DNA from 2 places in the Priestia sp. USM5 genome. Region 2 is predicted to be linked to the other one. Evidence: a T-box and tRNA genes for the amino acid it is inferred to sense, from the RefSeq annotation. Region 2 holds a T-box; the other holds one or more tRNA genes.
The links. A T-box is a leader RNA that pairs with one kind of tRNA and senses whether it is charged. The one in region 2 lies ahead of ileS (isoleucine--tRNA ligase), so its partner is inferred to be a tRNA-Ile.

Region 1 (14,614 bases), on a different contig from region 2:
TTGATAACCCCAGTAAAATCATTACCATTGAAGACGTGATGGAGATGTTAGCTATTTCATCTAAGAAAACAATTTATACATATATCCAGCAAGGAAAACTACATCCGATTAATAAAGATGACTGGCATATCGAAGGTCGTTATGAATTTGATCTAGTAGATGTGGTTCGGTTAAAAGAAGAATTAAAAAAGCCAGGACTTACGACAAAAGAAGTAGCGCAGCAACTGGATGTATCCGTTACAACGGTCAATAAGTATATTAAGCAAGAATTATTACCAGCGTTCCAAGAAGAATACCGAGGAATCAATTGTTATTTTATCCATGAAGAAGAGTTAGAAGTATTTAAGCGCACGCATGAAATCGGTCGTAAACCGAGTAAGCGTCATTTTTATCATGCCGAACAAAATATTGCTTTATTTCAACTTTTTGTAAAGAAAGACGAGGAAAAAGAGCAACTTGCCCGTATCATCTCCGTAGAAGATCCGATTATGGCTATTACAGAACAACATGAGGAGTTAACATTAGAGGAATTAATTGACCGAGGCTTTGAAGCAGCCTATACCATTGAGTCGAAAAAAATGATTACCAAAGAAGGCTATGCTACGTTTACCTTTAAGCAAACAGCTTATGCAAAATCACATCTTTATAAGCTCATGGATTTATTTTATCAATACCTAAGCCCGACCAATATGAGGATTACGCCACAAGAAGAGAAAGAGCAATTTTTAATTGAAATCAAACCTATATTACTGACCGAATCCTCACACGAACTTATGGAGTTATTAGAGTCTGTTCTTGTCTCAGGTAAAATTAACAAGCGTAGCCGTGGCATTTATATTGATAGCGATTTGGAAGTGGTACGAGTCAAAGTAACAAGCGATTTAAAAGAAGAATTGCAGCAAAAAGCGAAAGAATTAGGTAAACGAAGCATTGAAGAATTGTTACTATATGCTGTACAAAAATTATAAAATGAAATAAGAAACGTTCAACTTTAACAAGACAAGCCAATAAAAACGGGCTTGTCTTTATCTATACGATGAAATAAAAAAGTTTAATAAATTATCTTCTCATTATTAGGACTTTAGAAAGTAAATTAATCCTTTTGATAGATTAATTTACTTTCTATTTGATTTCAGCTGTATTTTAAATATTCCCTCATGATTTCTAGATTATAATGGAAGTTATTGGCCGTTCAATACAAGTTTCAGTACTCTAGAAACTTGTATTTTATTGCTATGTAAAGTTAGCTACTATAATGAGTGTTATAAGTAAAAAAAGAGCATACACCCGTTGGTTTCCAACAAGTGTATGCTCTTTTTTAATATGACTTTTAACAGTTATTTATTCTTTTAGTTCTGTCATAAATAATTCAAAGTATACAATTCCGATGCAAAACTGGGAAATGTGTCATAAGGATTTTCTAATATACATATGGATAGTGATGTAGCGATATTGTTACTCAGTGATACTTGATGCGCAATGAAAATCAGTGAGTTTATATAGATTCACATGAACTTTTATTGCATAGAAAAAACCATCGAAAGTATCTGAATGACAAAAAAAGCTAATAAACTACTTAAATATCTATGACGTACATTTTAGAGAAAGGAGTATCTATATGAGTGACTACTTTGAGGAGGTAATGAGGAAACTGACTATTGAAGATGTTAGCATTCTGGGATGGTTATTTCAGAATGAAGCAAACGCTGTGTTTAAAGCGATAAAGAAAAGTAGTATTGCAGATGAGTTTGAATATTCAACAGCTAACTTTCGTAAGACACTCAACAAGCTTGAAGCTATCCATTTCATAGGAACTGTTACTGGAGGAAAAGAACATAAATTGTATCTAACAGAATACGGTCAACAAGCTGTACAACAGGCCATACTTCAAGGAGAAGAAAATGAGGGGGTTAAGGAAATATGATAGGTATTGTAGGAATTGGTGCTGCAGGTGGGAATATAGCTGATTTAGCATTTGAAAATGGTATTAATGCTGTTGCATTGAACTTTTCAGAACGTGATTTGGAGTCATTAGATTTTGTAGAAGAGCGTCTAAGGCTTATAGGTAGCGAAGGAGTAGGAAAAAATCGAGATGAAGCTATTAATCTTATGGTCGATAAAAACTGGGAACTGGCACTGAAGTTTATTAAAGAGAACTTTTCAACACCTAGTACTGAAATTATTATGGTTTGTTTTTCTGCAGGTGGTGGCTCTGGTGGTGGTATTGGACCGATGCTTGTGGATCTTCTTGCTCAGGAAATGGATGACAAAGCAATTGTAGCAGTTCCTATCTTACCCGATACTACAGAAGCATTGGTTCATCAAGTCAATGCACTGTATGTTACTGAAGAGCTTTCACCTCAGGACCTTTGTGTATTACCTATTGATAACGAGCAGGTGAAAAAGAAAAATCCGAATGCAGGAAAAGCTAGAATCTTTAAAGAAACAAACGAAACATTTGTGAACTTAATTAGTACTCTTCCTAAATATACGGATAGACACTCTAAGCATGGTGTTTTAGATAAGAAAGACTTACGTACAATTTTTTCAACAAAAGGAATTTCTGCCATTTCATCTGCAGAAATAACAAAATTAGATGAAGGGCAAGCAGATATTAGAAATGAGGGTATTACAGAAGTAATTAAGAAATCATGGGAAAACTCAATCTTTGCACCACTTGAAATGCAAACTATACCAAAAGCAGGAATTATATATGAAGGTCCACTAGACTTATTTACGATAGATTCAGCCCAACTATTTAGTTCCTTTAAGGGGGGAGAGCCAACCCATCTATTTGAAGGAACCTATGAAAGTGATCATGCAAAGGTAACAACAATTTTATCAGGAATGCCTTATTATTCTACCCGATTAAAAACTATTGAAGAAAAAATTGAAGCACAGCAGAAGGTAAAAGAGGAGTTATCTACCATAGAAACAGGTTATGAATCTAAGTTGAAATTGCCTAAGGCTTCTCATAAGAAACCACTACCTAGAAATAAAAAGAAGGCAATCAATTCAATTTTAGATAAGTATCAGAATCGTTGAGCATTTTTAGTATATCTATGAAGACAAACATATATATATAAGATGCACTTTTTATAGACTCTTTGTTTACACAGATGTGGAGAGATCACCTTTATGAATCACTTGAAACCCTTACTGCCACAAGGGTTCTTTTTTGTAGAGTGTTCCAGAAAAAGTTGTTGTTTAAATTGGAAATAAGTATGTAAACATTGGGTATAGAAGAATCTGAGTATAAGAATATACTTCGTATTTGTTACTCTAATATCAAAAAATTTTCTAATTAACATTTTTGCTATGAAACGATATAAATTCTATATTAATTAAAATCAATAATTTATCTCCTACAAATAAAAAAGCAGTTTGCATATGCAAACTGCTTTTAAGATGACCCGTACGGGATTCGAACCCGTGTTACCGCCGTGAAAGGGCGGTGTCTTAACCGCTTGACCAACGGGCCAATATGGCTCCACAGGTAGGACTCGAACCTACGACCGATCGGTTAACAGCCGATAGCTCTACCACTGAGCTACTGTGGAATATGGTGGGCCTAAGTGGACTCGAACCACCGACCTCACGCTTATCAGGCGTGCGCTCTAACCAGCTGAGCTATAGGCCCATTATTTGGAGCGGGTGATGAGAATCGAACTCACGACATCAGCTTGGAAGGCTGAGGTTTTACCATTAAACTACACCCGCTTATTTTTAAAAATGGCGGTCCCGACGGGAATCGAACCCGCGATCTCCTGCGTGACAGGCAGGCATGTTAACCGCTACACCACGGGACCAAAATAGAAAATGGAGGAGGAAGAGGGATTCGAACCCCCGCGGGCTTTGACACCCCTGTCGGTTTTCAAGACCGATCCCTTCAGCCGGACTTGGGTATTCCTCCGTATATTGCATGGTGGAGCCTAGCGGGATCGAACCGCTGACCTCCTGCGTGCAAGGCAGGCGCTCTCCCAGCTGAGCTAAGGCCCCATGATACTTCTGGTCGGGAAGACAGGATTCGAACCTGCGACCCCTTGGTCCCAAACCAAGTGCTCTACCAAGCTGAGCTACTTCCCGTTCATGGCGCGCCCGAGAGGAGTCGAACCCCTAACCTTTTGATCCGTAGTCAAACGCTCTATCCAATTGAGCTACGGGCGCTTATTAAAATGGTGCCGAGGGCCGGACTTGAACCGGCACGGTAGTCACCTACCGCAGGATTTTAAGTCCTGTGTGTCTGCCAATTCCACCACCCCGGCAGGACTTTTATACGTGGAGGCGGCAACCGGATTTGAACCGGTGATAAAGGTTTTGCAGACCTTGGCCTTACCACTTGGCTATGCCGCCAATATATATGGAGCGGAAGACGAGGTTCGAACTCGCGACCCCCACCTTGGCAAGGTGGTGTTCTACCACTGAACTACTTCCGCACATTTATTTAATTTAAGATGCGGGTGAAGGGACTTGAACCCCCACGTCATAAGACACTAGATCCTAAGTCTAGCGCGTCTGCCAATTCCGCCACACCCGCGTGTGAATATAACTGGTGAGCCATGAAGGACTCGAACCTTCGACCCTCTGATTAAAAGTCAGATGCTCTACCAACTGAGCTAATGGCTCTCTATGGCTGGGCTAGCTGGATTCGAACCAACGCATGACGGAATCAAAATCCGTTGCCTTACCGCTTGGCGATAGCCCAATAAAGAGATGGTGGAGGGGGGCAGATTCGAACTGCCGAACCCGAAGGAGCGGATTTACAGTCCGCCGCGTTTAGCCACTTCGCTACCCCTCCGATATAAATGGTGCCGGCAAGAGGACTTGAACCCCCAACCTACTGATTACAAGTCAGTTGCTCTACCAGTTGAGCTACACCGGCACGGTGGTGGAGGATGACGGGATCGAACCGCCGACCCCCTGCTTGTAAGGCAGGTGCTCTCCCAGCTGAGCTAATCCTCCAAAAAAATCTATATAAGCGCGTTAATAAGCGTTATTTTCATTACTTATGATAGAATATTTCAAATAAAAAACCCCTATGCTCTTTTACAAGAGACTCATAAGGGGTCTTATTTATTGCCTGGCAACGTCCTACTCTCACAGGGACAAAGTCCCAACTACCATTGGCGCTAAAGAGCTTAACTTCCGTGTTCGGTATGGGAACGGGTGTGACCTCTTCGCTATCGCCACCAGACAAGAGATTGTTCTCTCAAAACTAGATAACAGTTTGCTGAGTAAAGCTTACGCTTTTAAAAGTTTGGTTAAGTCCTCGATCGATTAGTATCAGTCAGCTACACATGTCGCCACGCTTCCACCTCTGACCTATCAACCTGATCATCTTTCAGGGATCTTACTAGCTTGCGCTATGGGAAATCTCATCTTGAGGGGGGCTTCATGCTTAGATGCTTTCAGCACTTATCCCGTCCACACATAGCTACCCAGCGATGCCTTTGGCAAGACAACTGGTACACCAGCGGTGTGTCCATCCCGGTCCTCTCGTACTAAGGACAGCTCCTCTCAAATTTCCTACGCCCACGACGGATAGGGACCGAACTGTCTCACGACGTTCTGAACCCAGCTCGCGTACCGCTTTAATGGGCGAACAGCCCAACCCTTGGGACCGACTACAGCCCCAGGATGCGATGAGCCGACATCGAGGTGCCAAACCTCCCCGTCGATGTGGACTCTTGGGGGAGATAAGCCTGTTATCCCCGGGGTAGCTTTTATCCGTTGAGCGATGGCCCTTCCATGCGGAACCACCGGATCACTAAGCCCGACTTTCGTCCCTGCTCGACTTGTAGGTCTCGCAGTCAAGCTCCCTTGTGCCTTTACACTCTACGAATGATTTCCAACCATTCTGAGGGAACCTTTGGGCGCCTCCGTTACATTTTAGGAGGCGACCGCCCCAGTCAAACTGCCCACCTGACACTGTCTCCCGGCCCGATCAGGGCCGCGGGTTAGAATTTCAATACAGCCAGGGTAGTATCCCACCGACGCCTCCACCGAAGCTAGCGCTCCGGCTTCTCAGGCTCCTACCTATCCTGTACAAGCTGTACCAAAATTCAATATCAGGCTACAGTAAAGCTCCACGGGGTCTTTCCGTCCTGTCGCGGGTAACCTGCATCTTCACAGGTACTATAATTTCACCGAGTCTCTCGTTGAGACAGTGCCCAGATCGTTACGCCTTTCGTGCGGGTCGGAACTTACCCGACAAGGAATTTCGCTACCTTAGGACCGTTATAGTTACGGCCGCCGTTTACTGGGGCTTCGATTCAGAGCTTCTCCCAAAGGATAACCCCTCCTCTTAACCTTCCAGCACCGGGCAGGCGTCAGCCCCTATACTTCGCCTTGCGGCTTCGCAGAGACCTGTGTTTTTGCTAAACAGTCGCCTGGGCCTATTCACTGCGGCTCTCTCGGGCTATACACCCTACCAGAGCACCCCTTCTCCCGAAGTTACGGGGTCATTTTGCCGAGTTCCTTAACGAGAGTTCTCTCGATCACCTTAGGATTCTCTCCTCGCCTACCTGTGTCGGTTTGCGGTACGGGCACCTCCCGCCTCGCTAGAGGCTTTTCTTGGCAGTGTGGAATCAGGAACTTCGGTACTATAATTCCCTCGTCATCACAGCTCAGCCTTCATGATGAGCGGATTTGCCTACTCATCAGCCTAACTGCTTGAACGCGCATATCCAGCAGCGCGCTTACCCTATCCTACTGCGTCCCCCCATTACTCAAACGGCGGGGAGGTGGTACAGGAATATCAACCTGTTGGCCATCGCCTACGCTTTTCAGCCTCGGCTTAGGTCCCGACTAACCCTGAGCGGACGAGCCTTCCTCAGGAAACCTTAGGCATTCGGTGGACAAGATTCTCACTTGTCTTTCGCTACTCATACCGGCATTCTCACTTCTAAGCGCTCCACCAGTCCTTACGGTCTGACTTCGCTGCACTTAGAACGCTCTCCTACCACTGACATCAAAGATGTCAATCCACAGCTTCGGTGATACGTTTAGCCCCGGTACATTTTCGGCGCAGAGTCACTCGACCAGTGAGCTATTACGCACTCTTTAAATGGTGGCTGCTTCTAAGCCAACATCCTGGTTGTCTAAGCAACTCCACATCCTTTTCCACTTAACGTATACTTGGGGACCTTAGCTGGTGGTCTGGGCTGTTTCCCTTTTGACTACGGATCTTATCACTCGCAGTCTGACTCCCATGGATAAGTCTTTGGCATTCGGAGTTTGACTGAATTCGGTAACCCGTTGGGGGCCCCTAGTCCAATCAGTGCTCTACCTCCAAGACTCTCACAACATGAGGCTAGCCCTAAAGCTATTTCGGAGAGAACCAGCTATCTCCAGGTTCGATTGGAATTTCTCCGCTACCCACACCTCATCCCCGCACTTTTCAACGTGCGTGGGTTCGGGCCTCCATTCAGTGTTACCTGAACTTCACCCTGGACATGGGTAGATCACCTGGTTTCGGGTCTACAACCACATACTAAACGCCCTATTCAGACTCGCTTTCGCTACGGCTCCGCCTTATCAGCTTAACCTTGCATGGGATCGTAACTCGCCGGTTCATTCTACAAAAGGCACGCCATCACCCGTTAACGGGCTCTGACTACTTGTAGGCACACGGTTTCAGGATCTCTTTCACTCCCCTTCCGGGGTGCTTTTCACCTTTCCCTCACGGTACTGGTTCACTATCGGTCACTAGGTAGTATTTAGCCTTGGGAGATGGTCCTCCCAGCTTCCGACGGAATTTCACGTGTTCCGCCGTACTCAGGATCCACTCAAGAGGGAACGAAGTTTCAACTACAGGGTTGTTACCTTCTTCGACGGACCTTTCCAGGTCGCTTCATTTACTTCGTTCCTTTGTAACTCCGTATAGAGTGTCCTACAACCCCAAGAGGCAAGCCTCTTGGTTTGGGCTAATTCCGTTTCGCTCGCCGCTACTCAGGAAATCGCATTTGCTTTCTCTTCCTCCGGGTACTTAGATGTTTCAGTTCCCCGGGTCTGCCTTCAATATCCTATGTATTCAGATAAAGATACTGTTCCATTACGAACAGTGGGTTTCCCCATTCGGAAATCTCCGGATCAAAGCTCACTTACAGCTCCCCGAAGCATATCGGTGTTAGTCCCGTCCTTCATCGGCTCCTAGTGCCAAGGCATTCACCGTGCGCCCTTTCTAACTTAACCATTAGCGAATAAATGGTACAACATATTGTTGTGTTATTTATTGGTTTGATTAAAGAAAAGTTTCACTTTTCCTCAGCAATTACTGTTATCTAGTTTTCAAAGAACAATCGCAACCAAAATTCTTCTTATCTAATAAGAAGAAAGTAGTATGCTTTCTATAATTGAGAGATTGAACTCTCAAAACTGAACAAAGTGTCGAAACGTACGTCATGTAAAAATCCTTAGAAAGGAGGTGATCCAGCCGCACCTTCCGATACGGCTACCTTGTTACGACTTCACCCCAATCATCTGTCCCACCTTAGGCGGCTAGCTCCTTACGGTTACTCCACCGACTTCGGGTGTTACAAACTCTCGTGGTGTGACGGGCGGTGTGTACAAGGCCCGGGAACGTATTCACCGCGGCATGCTGATCCGCGATTACTAGCGATTCCAGCTTCATGTAGGCGAGTTGCAGCCTACAATCCGAACTGAGAATGGTTTTATGGGATTGGCTTGACCTCGCGGTCTTGCAGCCCTTTGTACCATCCATTGTAGCACGTGTGTAGCCCAGGTCATAAGGGGCATGATGATTTGACGTCATCCCCACCTTCCTCCGGTTTGTCACCGGCAGTCACCTTAGAGTGCCCAACTAAATGCTGGCAACTAAGATCAAGGGTTGCGCTCGTTGCGGGACTTAACCCAACATCTCACGACACGAGCTGACGACAACCATGCACCACCTGTCACTCTGTCCCCCGAAGGGGAACGCTCTATCTCTAGAGTTGTCAGAGGATGTCAAGACCTGGTAAGGTTCTTCGCGTTGCTTCGAATTAAACCACATGCTCCACCGCTTGTGCGGGCCCCCGTCAATTCCTTTGAGTTTCAGTCTTGCGACCGTACTCCCCAGGCGGAGTGCTTAATGCGTTAGCTGCAGCACTAAAGGGCGGAAACCCTCTAACACTTAGCACTCATCGTTTACGGCGTGGACTACCAGGGTATCTAATCCTGTTTGCTCCCCACGCTTTCGCGCCTCAGCGTCAGTTACAGACCAAAAAGCCGCCTTCGCCACTGGTGTTCCTCCACATCTCTACGCATTTCACCGCTACACGTGGAATTCCGCTTTTCTCTTCTGCACTCAAGTTCCCCAGTTTCCAATGACCCTCCACGGTTGAGCCGTGGGCTTTCACATCAGACTTAAGAAACCGCCTGCGCGCGCTTTACGCCCAATAATTCCGGATAACGCTTGCCACCTACGTATTACCGCGGCTGCTGGCACGTAGTTAGCCGTGGCTTTCTGGTTAGGTACCGTCAAGGTACGAGCAGTTACTCTCGTACTTGTTCTTCCCTAACAACAGAGTTTTACGACCCGAAAGCCTTCATCACTCACGCGGCGTTGCTCCGTCAGACTTTCGTCCATTGCGGAAGATTCCCTACTGCTGCCTCCCGTAGGAGTCTGGGCCGTGTCTCAGTCCCAGTGTGGCCGATCACCCTCTCAGGTCGGCTATGCATCGTTGCCTTGGTGAGCCGTTACCTCACCAACTAGCTAATGCACCGCGGGCCCATCTGTAAGTGATAGCCGAAACCATCTTTCAATCATCTCCCATGAAGGAGAAGATCCTATCCGGTATTAGCTTCGGTTTCCCGAAGTTATCCCAGTCTTACAGGCAGGTTGCCCACGTGTTACTCACCCGTCCGCCGCTAACGTCATAGAAGCAAGCTTCTAATCAGTTCGCTCGACTTGCATGTATTAGGCACGCCGCCAGCGTTCATCCTGAGCCAGGATCAAACTCTCCGAAGAAATGTTTGACTTGCTCATTAAAAAAATAAAAATTAACGTTGACGTTTGTCGCTTTGTTCAGTTTTCAAAGTTCAAGCGTTGCCTTTGAGAAACTTTTGTATTATACCAAGTTATCAACTCAATGTCAATAACTTTTTAAAAACTTTTTTCACTTCGTTGTTACTGGTGTGTCTCAACGACGCTTTATAATAATAAAATATATTCACTAAAAGGTCAATACATTTTCTCGATTTTTTTTATTTATTTCATTATACTTTTAGCATACATTTTATTAGTCACTAATCAATAAGACTAATTTCTATATATATAAGACTTCATTAGTTAAATTACCTTGTAAATAAAGAGTGCATGTATCCCAAAAAATCTCTATTAGCTTTACTGAATTATAAATAGGCTATTGAGACATTCTATATAAGGAAGAGGGAAAACAAGTTATTGATTAAACTAATCATTACAAAGCTTCTTACATTTGGGATGAGGTGTCTACAGCAGGCATATTTCAGAAAACCTTATTGTAAATCGATGTATGTTGGATTCATAAGGGGATGGTAGTCATGAACGTAGTAAGAATATATATAATGGGTAGACAATAATGTTCATTTATAACTAATTATATAAATGAGGTGTTTGTTCCAGACCAAGAACGATTTCGTTCACATTGTATATTTTTTTAGCTCAATGCTTAAATGAGGTGTTTGTTAAAGAGAATATACTTTTTCAAGTTACTGTTTCATTAGGCAATGGAATTACGTAAATGAGTTGTTCCTTAAAGATCATATGCTACATTAAAAGCTGATTTTTTCCTTCTTCACATGACGGGATGTATAATCGTTTACATCCCGTTTGTGTTATATGAGATATCTCAACCAATTATTCAAAAGAGACATCATAGAAACATCTTTCGATTGCTTACTTCCTCCTTCTACCTTTCAAGTATGAAAAATATACATCCTTCACTTACCCTTCAAACTTTTGCTTTTTTTAGCGTTCCATTTCTTGAACTGTACTCCTTTCTTTTAAAATTGTGCTCCACTATTCCGTGCAAAAAATCTCTTAAATCTATTTTACAATTTCTCTTTTCTCCCTTTGTCATAATCCTTTATCTCTCTCAGTACCCCCTCATTTCTAAGCTGACTTTTATAAATTTTCGGGAAGTAATGTTCTTTTCTTTCGCTATTTTTCCAACAGCAATCAGATTAACATTCGGCAAAAACACTTCCATGACATTCGTTCCTTTCCTATAAATTGTGGTTCCCCAATATAAAAGAGAGAAGAGCATAAGGGGTTTTTGCTATCACAGGGTGTGATAGGCTAGGCAAAGCCTAGCAAAACCCTGATATCACGGAAACCCTCAAAGTGGCGACTCTCTGGCGACTCAAAAACGGTATCCGGCGACTCTCTGGCGACACATTGGCGAGTCAGTGGCGACACCTATTTTTTCATTTTATGGCTAAATCCTGTTTCATCTCATTCAAATTTTGGAGTTTCTCTTATAAACTTTTTTGTTCATCTTCATAGAGCTGAATGCTTTCATCACTGGATTGAATCGCAACTTTTTTTATTGCGATTTTTGATTCTGTATTAGCTTTTCTGTAGTTTTTTATTTTCTTTTTCACGAAATCTTCTTCTAACTCATATGAACCCGATGTAAAAATCAAAAAGATAAATATTGATGACATCTGAACTTGCATTCTTTTAAAACAATCATCGTTTATAGAATGAAAATTGATTCATAAATGATAAAAAAGCACGCGTAAATCACCTGTATTGCAAGCAAAAAGAAATGGCCGTTTTGACCATGAACGTGCGAAAAAAATAAAAAAGATCGTTTGCTTCTGTCTTATTTTTTTCAAAAAAATACTTCAAAACGAAGTGACCCTTGGGGGGACATTTATCAACTATGAGGGGTCGGTGAAGGGGTTTCTGACACAAATGTTGTGATCACTGAAGGTGCGGTGAGGGGACTGTCCCATAATTTGAGGGTGCGCTGAGGGGGTTCTTGCAAACATTTCCTTGTACCCAAGATTTTGTTAGGCTCTGCCTAACTCCACACAGCCTGTGGGGACAAAAACTCCTTATGCTCTTCTTCCCCTTTTTTAAAAAGCACCTGTTTTTTAAGAATTTCAAACAGTATATATAGAACTTCAAATAAGAAATGTTGATCTTATTGCCGTTAAAAAAATTATTGGGTTAGTAAAGGAACATGACTAATCCTGACAGCAATTTTGAAAGAATCAGTTTTACCCATTAGCTATTTTTAATCAACACTCTGCCCGAGAAGGACCTCTTAAGAATTTACTGAAGCCAAAAGTGAGATGATGAACCGTTTTGCAATTCCGATGAAAAACTTAAATGATAGGTTAAAAGAATTGATGAGAAATTATGGAGATAATGAATAAAAAATCCAGGTGATTTCACTCGATAAAATCACGTGTTAATACATTCAAGATTACATGTTTAAAAACAAAATCAGATATCCTAGCGATGCTTTAGCTGACGTCTATAACAGATTCAAATACGAGCAAGAGAAATAATAGGATTTAACAACCATTACAGAAACTGTTTGTATTGAGTTGAAAAACAATTTAAACAAGGAACTTAAAAAGTTACAACTTGACGTTACCAATACCCACAAGCATGTACAAATAGCCAGAGGTACAGGAAAATTTCTACTCCTAGGATTTAGCAAAAAAGCAGCTCCTACATAAGGTGGAAACTGCTTTTATCATATTTTTAACTCTTTGCATAGGGTGATCTTTTCTCACCCTATGCACGAAAAAGGACTACAAAAAATCACCCTATCCAGAATAGATAATTACCGTTATCATTGAAAGTATACTGATTACCCAATCTTTAATGTTATTAAAAATGTAGCATTATAACATACTTTTAAATACTTGGGGAGGGGTAAAAAAATACCCCTCCCCAAATTCCACAAATTCAGCTATGATAAAGTCGACTCCTAAAGAAATAACAAACGGATCGTAGCTAAAAATACTTGTTTTGATATATTTTGCTAATTTTTATTGAATTATGAGACTAGTTAACGCTATAATAAAACTAACAAAAACGTGCGGATAGAAAAAAGACTTCAACTGTTTAAGTAGTGCGACAACACTCTTAAACCGTTCCCCCTAGAAACGGTAGGGAAAACACTTGTCGAAGTCTCTTGTTAATAGAGTTAGTTTTGTACAAAATAAAACTTATGGTTTTATTTTATACGAAATTGACATCTATTTCAAGGGCTTAGTTTATCTTAATTGAGGCATTGTTTTCCTTTTACAAGGGAGATAATGTCTTTTTTGTGTTCCTTAAAGGAGAAGATGAACAAATGAACAAGATATTAACTTGCTATTTACCAGATGTAAATAGCTTTAACGGACGATTCAAATGGTTATGGAAAGAAAAGCCGACCCTTCGTAAAAAGAAAGAAGTTTTTTTAGAAACCCTTCGTACTTATTTTAAACAACAACAAGAAGCCCTACATAAAGTATTCCCTAAAAAACGGATGGAAATGTTAGATTACGTGATTTATAACCTTGTTGCCACAGGCATTCAAGCGATTCACTCCAAAACACTTATGGAAAAATTTGATGTATCTCAAAGTACCGTTTCTCGCTTTGTAAAATCGTTAAAGGAAACACCGTTTATGATCGTGGCCCGTTATATCAAAGAAGATACGACAGGTGCTCATCCTGATAGCTATGTGTTTATCCTTAAAAGCCATACGAATTTTGATCAAATTTGTGAGGAAATCTTTTTTGCACACGATACAACAGGTATTCAAACGCTTCAACAAGAAGAAATGATAAGTCCTGTGACAACTCCTGTGACAAGTCCAGAAAGTGCCGAAAACGTTGATACACCAAGCTTTGAGGACGAAAAAACGTCGTCCCCCTTTATTAACCTTGATTTACCTAAAAAGCATTTAAATAATCATTTAATATCTGCTTCACAGTCATTTGCTTATATCGTAGGTGTTCCTAAGAAAGTAAATAATGTGTATGCAGGGAAATATGGTCATCAACTAAAAGACTTTTATGCTCGTATTCAAAATGCAGCAAAAGCAGTAAAACGAGATACAGAGATTGAAATTGTCAAAGAACAAGTACATGAAGTTGCTTATACAGCCATTGTTGGTTTAGATAAATATGTCCATGAAGCAAATCACAAAGGTACTACCCTATCACTGGATGAAATGTGCCGTCTTGTTTATCAAATTGCATTCAATCAATTTACAAATCTACTAAAAGGAAATACAGAACAACAAACATCTAAGTCAGACATACATACTGAAGCTAAGACAGCTTTATTTACGCCTAAACATATCATCCGCAAGGAATTGGTTCCTGCTTGGTTACAAGCTGAACAGGAGCAAAAAGAGTCTACAAAAGAAACAGCTATCTCTCTGGATCAACAGCTTGAAATGATTCAGTTAAAGCACGATTTAGGGCAAGAACTAACGCCAGAAGAAGAAAACGTACTCAAAGAGCACAGTTCTACGTACAGTTCGTTCGAAATGGCGCAGCTAAAACAGGATCTAGGACAAGCCTTAACACCACAGGAACAAGCTTTATTGCACCAACAGGACCAGTTAAAAGGCTCAGTTTCCTAATTCAAAAGTGAAGAAATCCCTTGGAAGCT
Region 2 (14,614 bases):
TCCATTGTTCATCACTAATAAAAAAGTCGAATGTGTATCAGGGTAAATTTCTTGAATTTGTGTCACATTGACGATAAAGGAACGATGACAGCGCACAAACTCTTCTTTTGGAAGCACATAATCAAATTCATTTAACGTGTATTTATGCGTACCCGTATACTTCTGTGCGTACACATAGGTTTTTCGGTCACGCGCTTCTACGTAGATGATTTTTGAGAAAGGAACCGGTATCCATCCTTCGTTCACCTTTAACGTCACAACTGACTTTCCGCTCGTTAACGCAGGAAAAATCGCCGTTACGCATCCTTGAACATCTCCTTCATCTAAAAAAGGCACGGCCATGCCGTAGTAAGGTGTGCCGAACACGTCTCGGTGAATAAATTCCGATACTTTTTGCTTTCGTTCTAATGCTTTATATGTAATCGTTCCTTTTTTTATTTGATCTCCAGGGCTGATTTTCAAATTAATTCGTTTGCTTGCTCGGTAATACACGTACGTTTCTAGATCTGAAACGGCAATCGACGCTTCATCGGAGAACAATTCACTGATAACATCTAGTAGGGCTGAGGCTTTAAATGGTTTCATGGTTTCACCTTCTTTTGTCTAGTTAAACACGTTGCTTCTTTATTGTAGCGCAAAAGCAAAAGCGATTGGGAGACAAGCATGGAATTTATCCTTTTAACTGCATAAAATTTCTATTTTTTCACAACATAAAACAATGAAATGAAGGAAGGGTGAAATGTATGGGCTATGCTGAATCGACGTTTCGAATCGCCTGTTCATTTTTTGTGTTGCTTCTTTTAACGCGGCTCATGGGAAAAACAGAAATCAGCCAGTTAAATGTATTTACATTTATTACGGCGATTACGATTGGTAATATTGCTTCTTCCCTTTCCACTGATAAGCGAGTAGAGATTGATAAAGGAGTTTATTCACTGCTAGGATGGACATTTTTAACAATCGCTATGGGCTATATTGGAATGAAATCGAAAAAAGCACGGCATCTTATTACCGGTGAGCCTAAAATTGTGATTAAGCAAGGAAAAGTGATGGAAAAGGCGTTAAAACAAGTGCGGCTAGATATTGAATCTCTTTTAGGCATGCTGAGGCAGCAAAACGTATTTTCCATAAAAGATGTCGAATACGCCATATTAGAAATCAATGGAAATCTTTCCGTTATGCAAAAACAAGATAAAAAGCCAAACGCGTGGTCAAAAACGCTTTTATTTCCCACTTCAACTGGCGTTATTTACGACGGAAAAGCGAATGAAGATGCGTTGAAGGACCTGCACGTAGATCATAACTGGCTGCATAAGCAGCTCGAAAAAGCCGGAGTCAAATCAATTGATGACGTCTTTTATGCTGAGGTTCAGTCGGACGGATCGCTTTATATTGACTATAAAAAAGATAAATTTAACTCATAAAAAAAATCCGTACCATATAAGGCACGGATTTTTTATTAGCTTGCTTTTTTTACACGATTTGTAATGGTATCTTCTTTTGGTGATGTTTTGCGAATAAAGAAGGCTAAAACAAACGCGATCACACTTAAAATCGTTGCGATCATAAACGCATCGTTAATACCCATTGCTGTACCTTGATTCACAGCTTCAGCCATACTGCCTTTATCTGTCGGCAAAATTTGCTGATTCGTTACGATGTTTTTCACGTGTTTTTCACCTTGATTCATCATAATGGATACAAAGAACGCCATTCCTACAGCTCCGGCAACCATTCGAAGCGTATTAACCATCGCGGTACCGTATTTATTTAAGCTAAGCGCAAGCTCATTTAATCCAGCTGTAAAGATCGGCATCATAAGCAGTGACATCCCAAACATACGAACAGTATAGACAATCATGACATACATAAATGTTGTGGTTGTTTCAAGCTTTGTTAATTCATATGTTGTCACAACGGTAATTGCTAAACCAATAACAGCAAGCCATCTTGCGCCGAACTTATCAAACAGCCTTCCTGTAATCGGAGACATAATCCCCATTACAATTCCCCCAGGAAGTAGCAGCAAGCCTGAAAGAAACGGTGAAAAGCCGCGTACGTTTTGCATATAAATCGGCATTAAAATCATCCCTGAAAACATTGCCATCGTCACAATTACGTTAATAATTGTTGTCAGCGTGAACATGCGGTAACGGAAAATACGGAATTCAAGAAGCGGCTGATCAATTTTTAACTGACGGAAAATAAAGAACAGAATCGAAATACCGCCTACAATAAACATGGCTAACACTTCGGTGCTGGTCCACCCCTTTGTACCGCCCGTAGCGAACGCATACAGCAAGCCGCCAAATCCAATTGTTGATAAAATAACGCCAAGCACGTCTAGCTTAGGTCGGCTTGTTTCCGTTACGTTTTTCACCAAAATAATAGCCGCAATTACGTTGATAAGTGCAATTGGAAACATCATAAAAAATAAAACACGCCATGAGTAGTGCTCAACGATTAAACCAGAAAGTGTCGGCCCTACTGCCGGTGCGAAGTTCATGGCTACTCCAAAAATCCCCATCGCAAAACCGCGTCGGTCAGGCGGGAATAACGTGAAAATAACGTTTGTAATTAACGGAAATAAAATTCCCGCTCCTGCAGCTTGCACGACGCGTCCCACTAAAATAACAGAAAATGTCGGTGCGATACCGCAAAGGAGTGTTCCTACTGTAAACAGACCCATTGCTGTAATATACAGCTGCCTTGTCGTAAATCGATTCATTAAAAATGCTGTAATTGGAATAACAATTCCGTTTACTAACATAAAGATGGTTGTTAACCAGTTCCCCGTAGCCGCCGTTACATGGAAATGATCCATCATTTGCGGAAGCGCAATGTTAATTAGCGTTTGATTTAAAAAAGCGACGAGCGCTCCCATTATCATTACGCCAAAAATAGACCGAGTTCGGGCTTGATCGGACTGTTGTGTTTGTGTATTCATTTTAACAAGACCTTTCCCTTTTAAAATTATCTGTATGTAAATCTTCAGATGACAAACAGGTTAAGAATATAGTTTATATGTTCATTCTATTAATTTATGTCACGAATATTTAATGAACTTAATTATATACCGGATAAATATATCCGTTTCCGAAATATTTGTCAACAAATATGATCATTTTCGTAAAACTTTTCCATCAGTATATATAAAGTAGCTTGCCCTTTAATGAAGAAAAAAATGAGAGCCTTTCAACGAAGGCTCTCATTTCTTTAAGGAATACTTATTTTAAGATTTGAACTTTTACCGTTTTTCTTCCCCATTTTAACGCTTCTTTTTGAGAAGGAAGAAGAACATCAATTTTATTTCCTTTAATCGCACCGCCTGTATCAGCTGCGATTGCCGTGCCATAACCTTCTACGTATACTTTTGAACCAAGCTTAATCACTTTTGGATCGACAGAAATCACTTTTTGATTTGGATTCTTTTTTAAATCGATTCCAATCGCCGTTTTTCCGCTACAGCCTTTGCAGTTCGCTGTGTACGCTGTTGCTGTTACTTTAAATTCTTTCACAACGTTTGAAGACTTCGCAGGCGCTGCTTTAGCAGGCGTGCTTGATTTTACTTGAGATACTTTTAATACTTGTTTCGGATGAATGCTGTCTGACTTTAAGTTATTCCACTGTTTCAGCTGACTAACCGATACTTTATATGTCTTTGCAATTTTGTATAGCGAATCTCCGCTTTTTACTGTATATGTATTTGTTGCAGCTGATGCACCACTTGCCACTCCGAACAGTGACATTAGAACTAAACTGAACGTAATCATTGTCTTTTTCATGTAATTGATTTCCCCTTTATCTACCAATACATAAAAAATAACACATGAATATTACAGTTATATTTCAGTAACATGTCAATAGTTTGATAGTTTAGTTACAGTAAAAATAAATATTCTTCCTTTTAAACTAGTAAATTAATCACCTATACTCTTCGAAAACATACATATTTAGGTATATGACGGTGCATTTACACACATTTATAATGGATTATTTCATTTGTAACATTTCACTGGTTCTAGAGGCTTAGACTTTATTTTAAATTGGTTATTTAGAACATAGTTTATTTAAAATTAATAAATGCGTTAAAGGATCTTAATATAAATCACTTTTTACACCGCAGTTGATTTCCGTGCAAGACTTCGCTTTCCGCGGGTGGCCGATGAGCCTCCTCTTCGCTTGCGCTCCTGCGGGGTCTCATCTATTCCACTATTTCTACAGGAGTCTTCGTCTTGCCCTCCAATCAACTGCTAGAAGCGTATACATATATCACCGCGATAACAATAAAAAATCCGAACGCGTTGGATTCTCCATCAAGAATCTCAATTCATCGTTCGGATTTCCCTTCAACTAAAATGCTTTTATCATAGCCTTTTTATTTGAAATTAAAATACCTGCAATACTTGTTAATACGGCTGCCACTGAAGCATTCTGGCTGCCTCAAACCTTTTTTCTACATTCGGCCAATAAACGATTTTCCACCAATTATCAACGTAGGGATCACGTTCATTTTTATACTGTAAATAATATGCGTGTTCCCATACGTCTAATACAAGCAGCGGAATCGTATCCCACTGCGTGAGAAGCTGATGGCGCTCAGCTTGCAGAACTTCAAGCTTTCGCGAACGCGGCGACCATACTAAGATTGCCCAGCCAACACCTTCTACTTTTTTAGCGGCTTGAGAAAAGTGCATCATAAACTTCTCATAGCTGCCAAAGTCTTTTTGAAGCTGCTGCAGCAGCTGGCGCCTCGGTCGTCCTCCTCCTTCTGGACTCATAATCTCCCAAAAGATTGTGTGTAAGTAATGACCGGAGCCATGAAAAGAAGCTTCCCGTTCCCAATGTTTTATGAGGTCAAAATTGTTTGTGTTACGGGCTTGCTGCAGCATGAGCTCTGCTTTATTTAATCCATCGACATAGCTTTGGTGATGCTTGCTGTGATGAAGACGCATAATTTCCCGGTTAATATACGGTTCAAGAGCTGAATAGCTATAGCCAAGCGGCGGCAGCTCATGCTGCCCCGGAGCTATCGATTCCCTCTCCCTGCCGTCGTCTCCAAGCCGCTCTTTTAAGATTTTATCAATGTGCCGTACCGCATTATTGATTTCTTCTAACGTATATTCGTTCACATCTTCTTCACTTAAATATTCAAGAACATCTTCTTGCGTGCGCGTGATATATGACGTTATATCTACTTCTGTAAAGGCTTCTTCAAATACAGGATCACATACTTGTTCAAGCCAGGTCTGAACTTCCATCAAGTATCTTTTTCTCTCATCTTGATCGGCCATACTTCCCCTCCTTACACCTCATCTTCACTATCATATTCAAAAGAAAAAGCAACATAACTTCCTACTTGTATCTATTGAGGTAGAAAATTCGACATAAAAAAGCAAGAGCTCCTTAAAGGATAAACTCTTGCCTTTTTTCTTATATCTTCTTCGCCATATTCACATAATCAATCGTTTCTTGCTTACTAACAGCTGCGTGCTTCAGCTTCGGGTTATAATAGAGCTCCACTTTTATATTATTAATTTCACAGTCGTCTGGCATATCCTGCAAATCCGTTAGAAACGGCAACAAGTGATTGTTCATATCGTATTCAAACGCCCCATTTTGCAAGTAATACACCTTTGGCACATAGTTAATATGGCGAAAAAACTTCACTACGTTAATTCGCTCACCGTATGAGGCGATCACTTCATCTTCTGTCAAGTTCGGATAAGATAAATTAAACACTTGCCGAACCGGCGTTTTCAGCCACTTGGTCAAGCAAGTCTGCGGATTATTGACAAGCGCTTTTGCTCCTTTTACGTACCCCGCTAAAAACATTGACATAAAGCCGCCGCCCGAAGATCCGTAAAATAGCACATTAGACGGACTCACCTGTACTTTTTTCATGAACTTTTCAATTAAAACCGCAATGTCTTTTAAATAAAAACGGTCGCTTGTCCCTTGCCCCCACGCAAGCGATACCTTTCCTAAATAAAGCGTAGGATCGTTATAATAAATAATTGAATCTTGGAATTCATTCATCCACGAATGGCGCTGAAAATATGGAGGACCTGCCGGCATTTCTTGACTTGCTCCTCCTCCTGAACCAAACACAAGCAAATGAGAAGACTCTTTTTTTAATCTCACCAAAAACTCAAACAGCACTCCGTTCCACTCGACTCCTACTAAAATGGGCTTATCAAACGGCAGCTGAAGTTCATCCAGCTTTTCATACGTACTATTTATCTTTTCATATTGATCAAGCAACAGCTCTGCAACTCACTTTCCTTAAAATGATCCGTCTTATGCGTCTGACATTGATCATGGCTCTGTAAAAAAAGAACCTGTTACAGTGTATGAAAATCAGTGGACAAATGTTTGTACACGTTATCAAAAATAGGCCCTACCTACATATCCTCCTAGGCTTCTGTCACGAAATAAAACTCTCTACATACGATACAGCATCATAAAAAATTCAAGGATAGGAGCTGGAGACCCTTGTCAACGCCCTATATGGATTACAATAATCCAAACGTACAATACTTTTCTGATGTGAACAAAAACAGACTTAATACGCGAAACGATCAAAATTACATTAACCGATTGGGCCGGGATGTGCTCAACACATTAGGAAATGTATCATTACTTGATATTTACTTAAGCAAAAGCCGCGTAGTCGAACCGCACTATCACCAAAATGCCGCTGAGCTTGTCTACTGCATTTCAGGCTCAGCCGTCGTTTCATTAATCAATCCGTTTAACAACGAAGTCACAAATATTCCGATTACTCCCGGTCAAGTAGCCAATATCCCTCAAGGCTGGTGGCACTGGGAAATTGCGTCTGAAGACAGTACGCATTTACTCGCTATTTTTGACGCTCCATATCCGGAATACATTTTTGGGTCTGATATTTTAAATAAGACGCCTATTGAAGTGCTTGCTCACACGTACTGCTTAGATCCGGAGCAGCTAAAGGAAACGCTGGCTCCGCTAAAAAATCAAACCATCGTAATTGGACCAACGGACGAATGCGGAGAAAAAGAACACTATAAAAAGAAAAAACAAGGAGGCCCTGTTCACCACCAGAAGCCTACTTATACGTATCCTCCGCCTCAGAATTCTTATTATCAACCTCAAAATCCTTATCACTATCGATACTGGTAGAGACAAAAAAACCCCGCTGCCAGTGCAACGGGGTTTTTTGACGAATACATAACGTTATTAATCTGTATATGTACTGTGAAAAGCGGCTTCAATATATGCAACTTGGAAATGATAATGTCCAATTAAATATTTCACAATATCCACTTGATCGATTTTGCCAGGCTTATCGACCATCGCTTCTTTCACCATTTTTTCAAATGTACCTTGATCAAATTGTTCTTCATGAATAACAATTGTTTCAGAGTACGTTTCGCCTTGCCCTTCTGAAATGCGGTAGTAATACAATTTCTTCACCTCAATTTATCTTAAATGTATGTATACCCTTAACTACTCATTTTAAAACATTTTTTCAGCGTTCTTTTTCCGCTTTACGATAGGCTGCGGCTTTTGCTTTTACAAGCAGCCTTGTAAACCAATACGCTACTAACGTTATCCCTATATCAATCAGAAAAATATAGAACAAGCTCATTCCTTTTCCTGAATCAATAAATTTAAAATGGTGTTCAAGGGGCGCCAGTCCAAATGAAAAAACAGCGCTCAGCAGAATCGTATACAGATAAAAATTCTTTTGGTGATTCGTACAATATTGATAAAGCAGCAGAAAGCCTACCGGCAAAATAGAAGCGGTAATATTCGTTGCGTTCGGAAGCAGCGGCGTTAAAAAAAACGTGTGCGTTAAATGACCGCTTCTCCCAAGTGCAATATCAATATATGCCCAGAGCATGTGCACTGTGTAACCGAAGAAAAACACCTCAAAGATCCTCGTCCGATCTACGGTAAAATACAACAACACAAGAGGAAGAACGAGCGAAGCAAGCACCACCCAAAACTGCCAGTTTCCAAAATCTGAATACTGATGCCAATACGACGATAATAACTCCTGCAGCTTATCGCTTTGTTCATGTATGTGTCCCCAGTATCGTTCATAACTCACTGAAGTAACCTCCCATATAGAGTCTCTGCTTATGTATGTACGAATAAGCTCCATTTTATACAGAGAAACATGGAAAGCGGCCATTTATTGCTTGTGATCACCTAAATACGTCATCAGGAGTTCACGTTCAATGATTTTACTCGCTTTTCGATCAACAGCGTACGCTTTTGCTGTTGCCCTTGAGCTAACTGACGTGGATAGCTTCTCATCTTTAAAATGCAGCGCGACTCCGTCATCTACAGCGTAGCCTTCTTTCATTTCCCCGCTTGCCATTAACTCATGATACGAAGGTCTTCGATTGCTTTCTCCGTCGTAGTGAGGACAGTTGCTGCCCGTTAAAAATCCTAAACAGTCGATTTTAGCCAGTTTATTGTTCATTGAATCGGTGACGCCTTCTTCAAACCAGCAAATCGAACCTGCGCTTATTCCCACTAAGATCACTCCTTTTTCATAAGCCTCTTTTAAAATCGTATCCAGTTCCCATTCTTTCCATAAAGAAAGCATATTCCTTGTATTACCGCCGCCTACATACAAAATATCGTGCTGCAGCACATATGCTTTTAAATTCATAAAGTTTGGTGAAAACAGCGATAAATGAGACGGTGTACATACCAACTTCTCAAACGCTTCATAAAACCTTTCTATATAATTATCGGCATCTCCGCTGGCTGTAGGGATAAAACAGATTTTCGGCACATCTATATGAGCTTGTGAAAGTATGTATTAATCCAGAAGCAAGTTATCCGGCTCCATCGAAAAACCTCCGCCGCCCATGGCTATAATTTGTCTCATTTCAATCATTCCTTTCAAAAAAGTGATATAGAAAATGTAAATTCATACTATTTCAAACAAGAAGTTTTCCGTATAATGGAAGAGTGATAAAAAGGTGGTGCAAAGCTCTTGAAAATAGTACGGACACTTTTACTAATACTAGGCATTTTTATTATCTTGTTTTGTATCTTTGGCTATATCGATTATAACGGTCAAAAAATGGAACTTGGAGCCAAACAAGAAAAAAACATTCCTTCTTCCATTAACACTGGCGGGGGAACTATTACGCTATCTGCTATCAGTAAAAAATACGATAAAACGCAGTTTGGCTTTTTTGTTATTCAAAACAATTCGACGCATACCTTAACGATTCCTTATGAAAATACGGCGGATCACTTAAAAGACGGAAAGTGGTACGAAGTTGTGCTAAACGGATTGGAGTTTCCTGATAAAACTGTCACGCTGAAGCCAGGGAAATCACTCAAATTAGATATCGCAACTCCTAACTACAAAGTAGGAAAATATCGTTTTGTTCAACACTTTAAAGATGAAAACGGAAAAGAGTATGTACTAGCGGCTCCTTTTGAAATCGTTTGGCCGAGTCTTAAAAATGTTCTCGGACAGTTTGATTAAAGGTAAAAAAGCACTTACCTGCTATGAGGTAAGTGCTTTTTATCAGCTCTGATTTAAAACGCGAAGCGTAACTTGCTTTGTTCCGACTTTTACCGTCTCTCCGTTTTTGATGGCTTCTTTCACACTGAGACTGTGCAGCAGAAGATTTTCTTGAAGCAGCGTTTCAAACTTCGCAACGGCTTCCTTCACTTCTTCGTCTCCGCTAAGTTCCAAATCAATACGTAAGTTCACGGGTAAATCCAGCTTTTTGCGATAATCTTGAACCGCTCGAATTACTTCACGAGCGACTCCTTCCTGCACGAGTTCTTCGGTTAAAGCCGTATCCAACACCGCAGTGTACGTGCCGTTGGATGCAACTGCAAAACCTTCTTTTGGCACTTTTTCAACGAGTACGTCCGCCGTTTCAAGCGTTAGGTTTTCTCCTGAAGCAAGCGTAACACTCAGCTTGCCTTGTTCAACAAACTCTTTCCCTTTCTCTTCTGAAAGGTTTTTCAGCGCTTGGTTGACCTCATTCACTTGTTTCCCGAACTTTGGCCCAGCCTGTTTAAAATCAAGTTTTAATACGTATGATACAAGCTTGTCGTCGTCTTGCTCCACGTTAAAGTTCTTTACATTAAGCTCATCTTTGATGACATCATGGTATGCTTCCCACTCTCCATCTTCTTCCGTTACCACAAGTGAAAGACTTTGCAGAGGCTGCTTTACTTTTAACGAATGCGTATTTCGGATGCTTCGGCCTAGCTCAACTACTTGCAGTACCGCTGCCATTTCTTTTTCCAGCTTTTCATTCACTTTGGTTTGATCACACACAGGATAGTCTGCTAAATGAACGCTTTTCCCTGTCAGATTTTCATGAATATCATCCGCAACAAACGGCGTAAACGGTGCTAACAGCTGACTAAGCGTGACTAACACTTCATGAAGCGTATCGTAAGCCGCTGCTTTTTCGCCGTCCATCCCTTCTGACCAAAAACGATCGCGAGAACGTCGTACATACCAGTTGCTTAGCTCTTCAATGAATGCTGCGATTTCACGAGCGGCATTTGTAAATCCGTAATCTTCAAGATGTGCTGTTGCTCGCTTAACCGTACTATGCAAACGTGAAAGAATCCACTTATCCAATTTTGTTTTTTTCAATTCATACGTTTGCTTCGGGTCATAGCCGTCAAGCTTAGCGTACAACACGTAAAAGCCGTACACGTTCACGAGTGTATCAATCACTTTTGACTTCGCTTCTTGCACGACGCGCTCTGAAAATTTCTTCGGATTCCAAGGCGCACTGTCTGCTAAAAGCGCCCATCTAAGCGCATCCGCACCAAATGTATGAATAAGATCAACAGGGTCTAGCGCATTTCCTTTACTTTTAGACATCTTTTGACCGTTTTCATCTAACACGTGGCCAAGAGACAAAACGCGCTTATAAGGCGCTTTTCCAGTAAACAGCGTTGAAACTGCCATCAAGCTGTAAAACCAGCCGCGCGTTTGATCAATTCCTTCTGCGATAATGTCTGCTGGAAACTGCTTTTGAAACAGCTCGCTGTTTTCAAACGGATAGTGATACTGCGCAAACGGCATCGAGCCGCTGTCAAACCAAACGTCAATCACTTCTGGCGTTCGCTTCATTTCTCCGCTGCAGACCGGACACGTCAGCTGCACGTCATCTACATAAGGCTTATGAAGTTCAATACTGTCATCAACGGAATGAGACGCATGATTTTGAAGCTCTTTGATACTTTTCGGAGCTACTTGATGCGCACATTCCCCGCATTCCCATACGTTCAGCGGCGTTCCCCAGTAGCGCTTTCTGCTGATGTTCCAGTCCACCATATTTTCTAAAAAGTTGCCAAAGCGGCCGTGCTTGATATGATCCGGGTACCACGTCACGCTTTCATTGTTTTTCAAAAACTGTTCCTTCAACGCCGTCGTTTGGATAAACCAGCTTTCATTTGCGTAATAAAGAAGCGGCGAGTCGCATCGCCAGCAAAACGGATAGCTGTGCTCATGCTTTTCTTTATGATACAGCACGCCTTCATTTGCTAAATGACGAACGATATCAACGTCGCAGTCTTTCACGAAACGTCCTTGAAAAGGCGGCACTTCAGACGTGTACTGTCCTTTTTCATCCACTACGTTCACAAACGAAAAGCCGTTTTCTTTTACGACTCTGTAATCATCTTCACCATATGCAGGTGCTAAATGAACAACACCCGTTCCGCTTTGGTCCGTTACATAATCAGCCGTTACGACTTCATGACCTTTTTCAACGTTCACAAAATCAAACGGTGGCTCATATGACATCCCTTTTAACTCATTTCCTTTATGATGAGATAAAACCGTATACTCTCCTTTTAACACTTTGTCTGCAAGTGCTTCTGCCACTATATACACGCTGTCGCCTTGCTCAGCGCGAACGTAGTTCATCTCTTCATGCACCGCAAGCGCCACGTTTGACGGAAGCGTCCAAGGCGTTGTCGTCCACCCTAAAAAATACTCATTATCGCGGTTTTTCACTTTAAATTTCACCGTTACCGTTAAATCTTTTACATCTTTATACCCTTGCGCTACTTCATGCGAACTCAGCGACGTTTGACAGCTCGGGCAGTAAGGTGATACGCGGTGGCCTTTATAAAGAAGTCCTTTGTCATGAATCGTGCCAAGCACGTTCCATACGCTTTCAATGTATGAATTCTCTAAGGTGATGTAAGGGTCTTCCATATCAACCCAATAGCCAAGCTGCTCCGTGAACGTGCGCCATTGTTTTTCATACACAAACACACTTTCCTTACACTTGTTGATAAAAGCTTCTACGCCGTATTTTTCAATGTCATGCTTCCCCGATATCCCGAGCTGCTTTTCGACACCGAGCTCTACCGGCAGTCCGTGCGTATCCCAGCCTGCTTTTCGAATCACTTGATGCCCTGTCATCGTTTTATAACGAGCCACCACGTCTTTAATCGTCCGGCCTAGCGCATGCCCCACGTGAGGCAAACCGTTTGCTGTTGGAGGCCCTTCATAAAATACAAACGACGGATGCCCTTCCCTGTTTTGAACCGACTGGTGAAACACATCTCCTTTTTGCCACTGCTGCTGGATACGCTGTTCGCGCTCTTGCGAAGACTCCCTTACATTCACTTCTTTCATGTGATACCACTCCTTTTAAAGTTAAAAGCACACAAAGAAACCCGTCCCTATGACTAGGGACGGGTTTTAACCGCGGTACCACCCTGGCTTCTATTGATCCGTTCATCAATAGCACTCAGCAACGTACAATCATACGCGTTCTTTTTAACGGTAGACTACCGTTCAAACTTACTTATAGTTCAGTTTGACTTCTCAGAGAGGATATTCCCCTGCGGCTTGAACACCGGCTTTCAGCTATCACCAGCTCTCTGTGGAACAAACTTGCAGCGTACTGATTCTCTTCAACGAATTTGTGTGCTTTTATTAGTAGCTATTGTATGCGGTTTGGAAGGGAATGTCAATGTTTATGATATTTATGTATGTTTCTCCGTATAACGTAGCCATCTATTGATAAAATAACTGCTTACCACTGTTTGCTGCCTTTTTCACGCTCTCAGGAAAAGGAAATATACACAAAAAACCACCTCATTTAAGGTGGGTATTATTTGGCTCTCCGACTTGAAAGACGCTTTTTAAAACCAGTTAATAAACGGCGGAATGCTCTGAGGGAAATGAAATAGATTGCACGGATCATATGCTCGTTTCACTTCTCGAAGCTTTTTAAAATTCTCTCCATAATACGCCGTTGGCCAATCTCTGATGAGCCGGTCCGGCCAGTTCACATAATCTCCAGTTGTATATCTCGATAAAGCATTCCTTAAGTCTTCAATCCATCGAATGTTTACTCGCTCTTCTGAAGGATGGCTCCATGTAGCAAGGTACTCCTGTGCGATAATAGCATCTCTATAATAGAAGGCCGTTTCATTAGAGCCAACTTCCTCCACTGCTCCCCCGAGAGACTGGTGCCAAATACTAGATTTTTCATTCGGAGCATTTTCTAAAAAATGCTTCATTGTTAAAATAGCGTCTTTTGGAAAAGGTTTATTAAGAAAAGAACCTGACCTTTTTCGAGGGGCGGGTTGGTTTCCGCTCGGATCGTCAAAAAATTGTACAGCTTCTATATATGAAACTTCCTTTATTACTACTTTTTTAGGACACCCAACATCTATTAAAGGCTGCAGAAGTTCCTTCAACTTGAATGATGAACCAACGAATTCACCTTGAGCGATAATCTGATTTGCTTCCTTGGATTTTAACTCAATCTCCGAAGTTAAGCGCTTATCGGTATTTGTGGCCCAGTGCTGCCATGCATCAAAAGCAGCTTCGAAATCTTCCCATTCCCATGTAATTGAAAAGATTGACACCTTTGAAATAGGCTGCACCTTAAAGGTAAGAGACGTAACAATACCAAAGTTTCCGCCCCCGCCTCCACAACAAGCCCAAAAGAGATCACTGTTGTAATTTTTATTTGCCTTAATGAGTTCAACTTCTCTCTGTTCATTTACTATGGCCATTTCAACTTCAAGCAAATTATCACAGGTAAGCCCAAACAGCCTTGATAACATCCCAATTCCTCCGCCAAGCACAAGGCCTACAAGACCAACACTGCTTTCCGTACCTGCAGGGATAGTCGTTCCTTTTTTCCATAATTCATTATATACTTTCCCTAGATTAGCTCCTGCCTCTATTTTCGCTGTCATGCTTTTACTGTCGAACTTGATTCTATCCATTTCACTGACATCAATCACTAATCCACCGTTTACTAATGAAAAATTTTCATAGCTATGCCTACCGCTTCTTATTCGAAATGGGACATGATTTTCCTTTACCCACTTCAATGCATTTACTACATCGTTTGTATTCTGACAAAATACAATTATTCTCGGAAATTTAGGCACACCTAAATTATTATTTGTTCTAGCCTGTTCATATTCCGCATCATCAGGTGTAACGATTCGTCCAGTAAGCTTTGTTTCCTCCACGATATAACCCCTTTCTTAATACAGATAAGATGCTATATCCTATGAATTTTCTTCAAAAAAGACACACAGTTTAAAGGGAGGAAAAAGAGAATAGAAAACTTACTGGAGAGGT

Region 1: it has a tRNA-Ile gene. The T-box ahead of ileS (isoleucine--tRNA ligase) is inferred to sense a tRNA for this amino acid. The anticodon was not compared.

What each region holds. Positions count from the first base shown of each region.
Region 1 covers NZ_JBSGKN010000007.1:59,005-73,618, reverse strand. The annotation lists gene ACWATA_RS28255 (helix-turn-helix domain-containing protein) at 1-968, shown strand, start outside; gene ACWATA_RS28250 (hypothetical protein) at 1,619-1,924, shown strand; gene ACWATA_RS28245 (FtsZ/tubulin family protein) at 1,921-3,045, shown strand; tRNA gene ACWATA_RS28240 (tRNA-Glu) at 3,410-3,481, opposite strand; tRNA gene ACWATA_RS28235 (tRNA-Asn) at 3,486-3,560, opposite strand; tRNA gene ACWATA_RS28230 (tRNA-Ile) at 3,564-3,640, opposite strand; tRNA gene ACWATA_RS28225 (tRNA-Gly) at 3,647-3,720, opposite strand; tRNA gene ACWATA_RS28220 (tRNA-Asp) at 3,734-3,809, opposite strand; tRNA gene ACWATA_RS28215 (tRNA-Ser) at 3,821-3,913, opposite strand; tRNA gene ACWATA_RS28210 (tRNA-Ala) at 3,924-3,999, opposite strand; tRNA gene ACWATA_RS28205 (tRNA-Pro) at 4,010-4,086, opposite strand; tRNA gene ACWATA_RS28200 (tRNA-Arg) at 4,091-4,167, opposite strand; tRNA gene ACWATA_RS28195 (tRNA-Leu) at 4,177-4,265, opposite strand; tRNA gene ACWATA_RS28190 (tRNA-Cys) at 4,280-4,353, opposite strand; tRNA gene ACWATA_RS28185 (tRNA-Gly) at 4,362-4,436, opposite strand; tRNA gene ACWATA_RS28180 (tRNA-Leu) at 4,456-4,537, opposite strand; tRNA gene ACWATA_RS28175 (tRNA-Lys) at 4,551-4,626, opposite strand; tRNA gene ACWATA_RS28170 (tRNA-Gln) at 4,631-4,705, opposite strand; tRNA gene ACWATA_RS28165 (tRNA-Tyr) at 4,715-4,798, opposite strand; tRNA gene ACWATA_RS28160 (tRNA-Thr) at 4,807-4,882, opposite strand; tRNA gene ACWATA_RS28155 (tRNA-Val) at 4,887-4,962, opposite strand; rRNA gene rrf (5S ribosomal RNA) at 5,079-5,194, opposite strand; rRNA gene ACWATA_RS28145 (23S ribosomal RNA) at 5,258-8,193, opposite strand; rRNA gene ACWATA_RS28140 (16S ribosomal RNA) at 8,419-9,970, opposite strand; gene ACWATA_RS28135 (hypothetical protein) at 11,461-11,649, opposite strand; gene ACWATA_RS28130 (replication protein) at 13,302-14,585, shown strand.
Region 2 covers NZ_JBSGKN010000001.1:1,961,515-1,976,128, reverse strand. The annotation lists gene ACWATA_RS10775 (LytTR family DNA-binding domain-containing protein) at 1-585, opposite strand, end outside; gene ACWATA_RS10770 (DUF421 domain-containing protein) at 744-1,424, shown strand; gene ACWATA_RS10765 (DHA2 family efflux MFS transporter permease subunit) at 1,460-2,947, opposite strand; gene ACWATA_RS10760 (3D domain-containing protein) at 3,228-3,785, opposite strand; gene ACWATA_RS10755 (hypothetical protein) at 4,116-4,250, opposite strand; gene ACWATA_RS10750 (superoxide dismutase) at 4,410-5,294, opposite strand; gene ACWATA_RS10745 (glycosyl transferase family 2) at 5,434-6,264, opposite strand; gene ACWATA_RS10740 (cupin domain-containing protein) at 6,496-7,161, shown strand; gene ACWATA_RS10735 (hypothetical protein) at 7,219-7,455, opposite strand; gene ACWATA_RS10730 (hypothetical protein) at 7,511-8,095, opposite strand; gene ACWATA_RS10725 (Type 1 glutamine amidotransferase-like domain-containing protein) at 8,180-8,815, opposite strand; gene ACWATA_RS10720 (immunoglobulin-like domain-containing protein) at 8,996-9,499, shown strand; gene ileS (isoleucine--tRNA ligase) at 9,542-12,640, opposite strand; T-box leader at 12,693-12,934, opposite strand; gene ACWATA_RS10710 (FAD-binding oxidoreductase) at 13,153-14,502, opposite strand.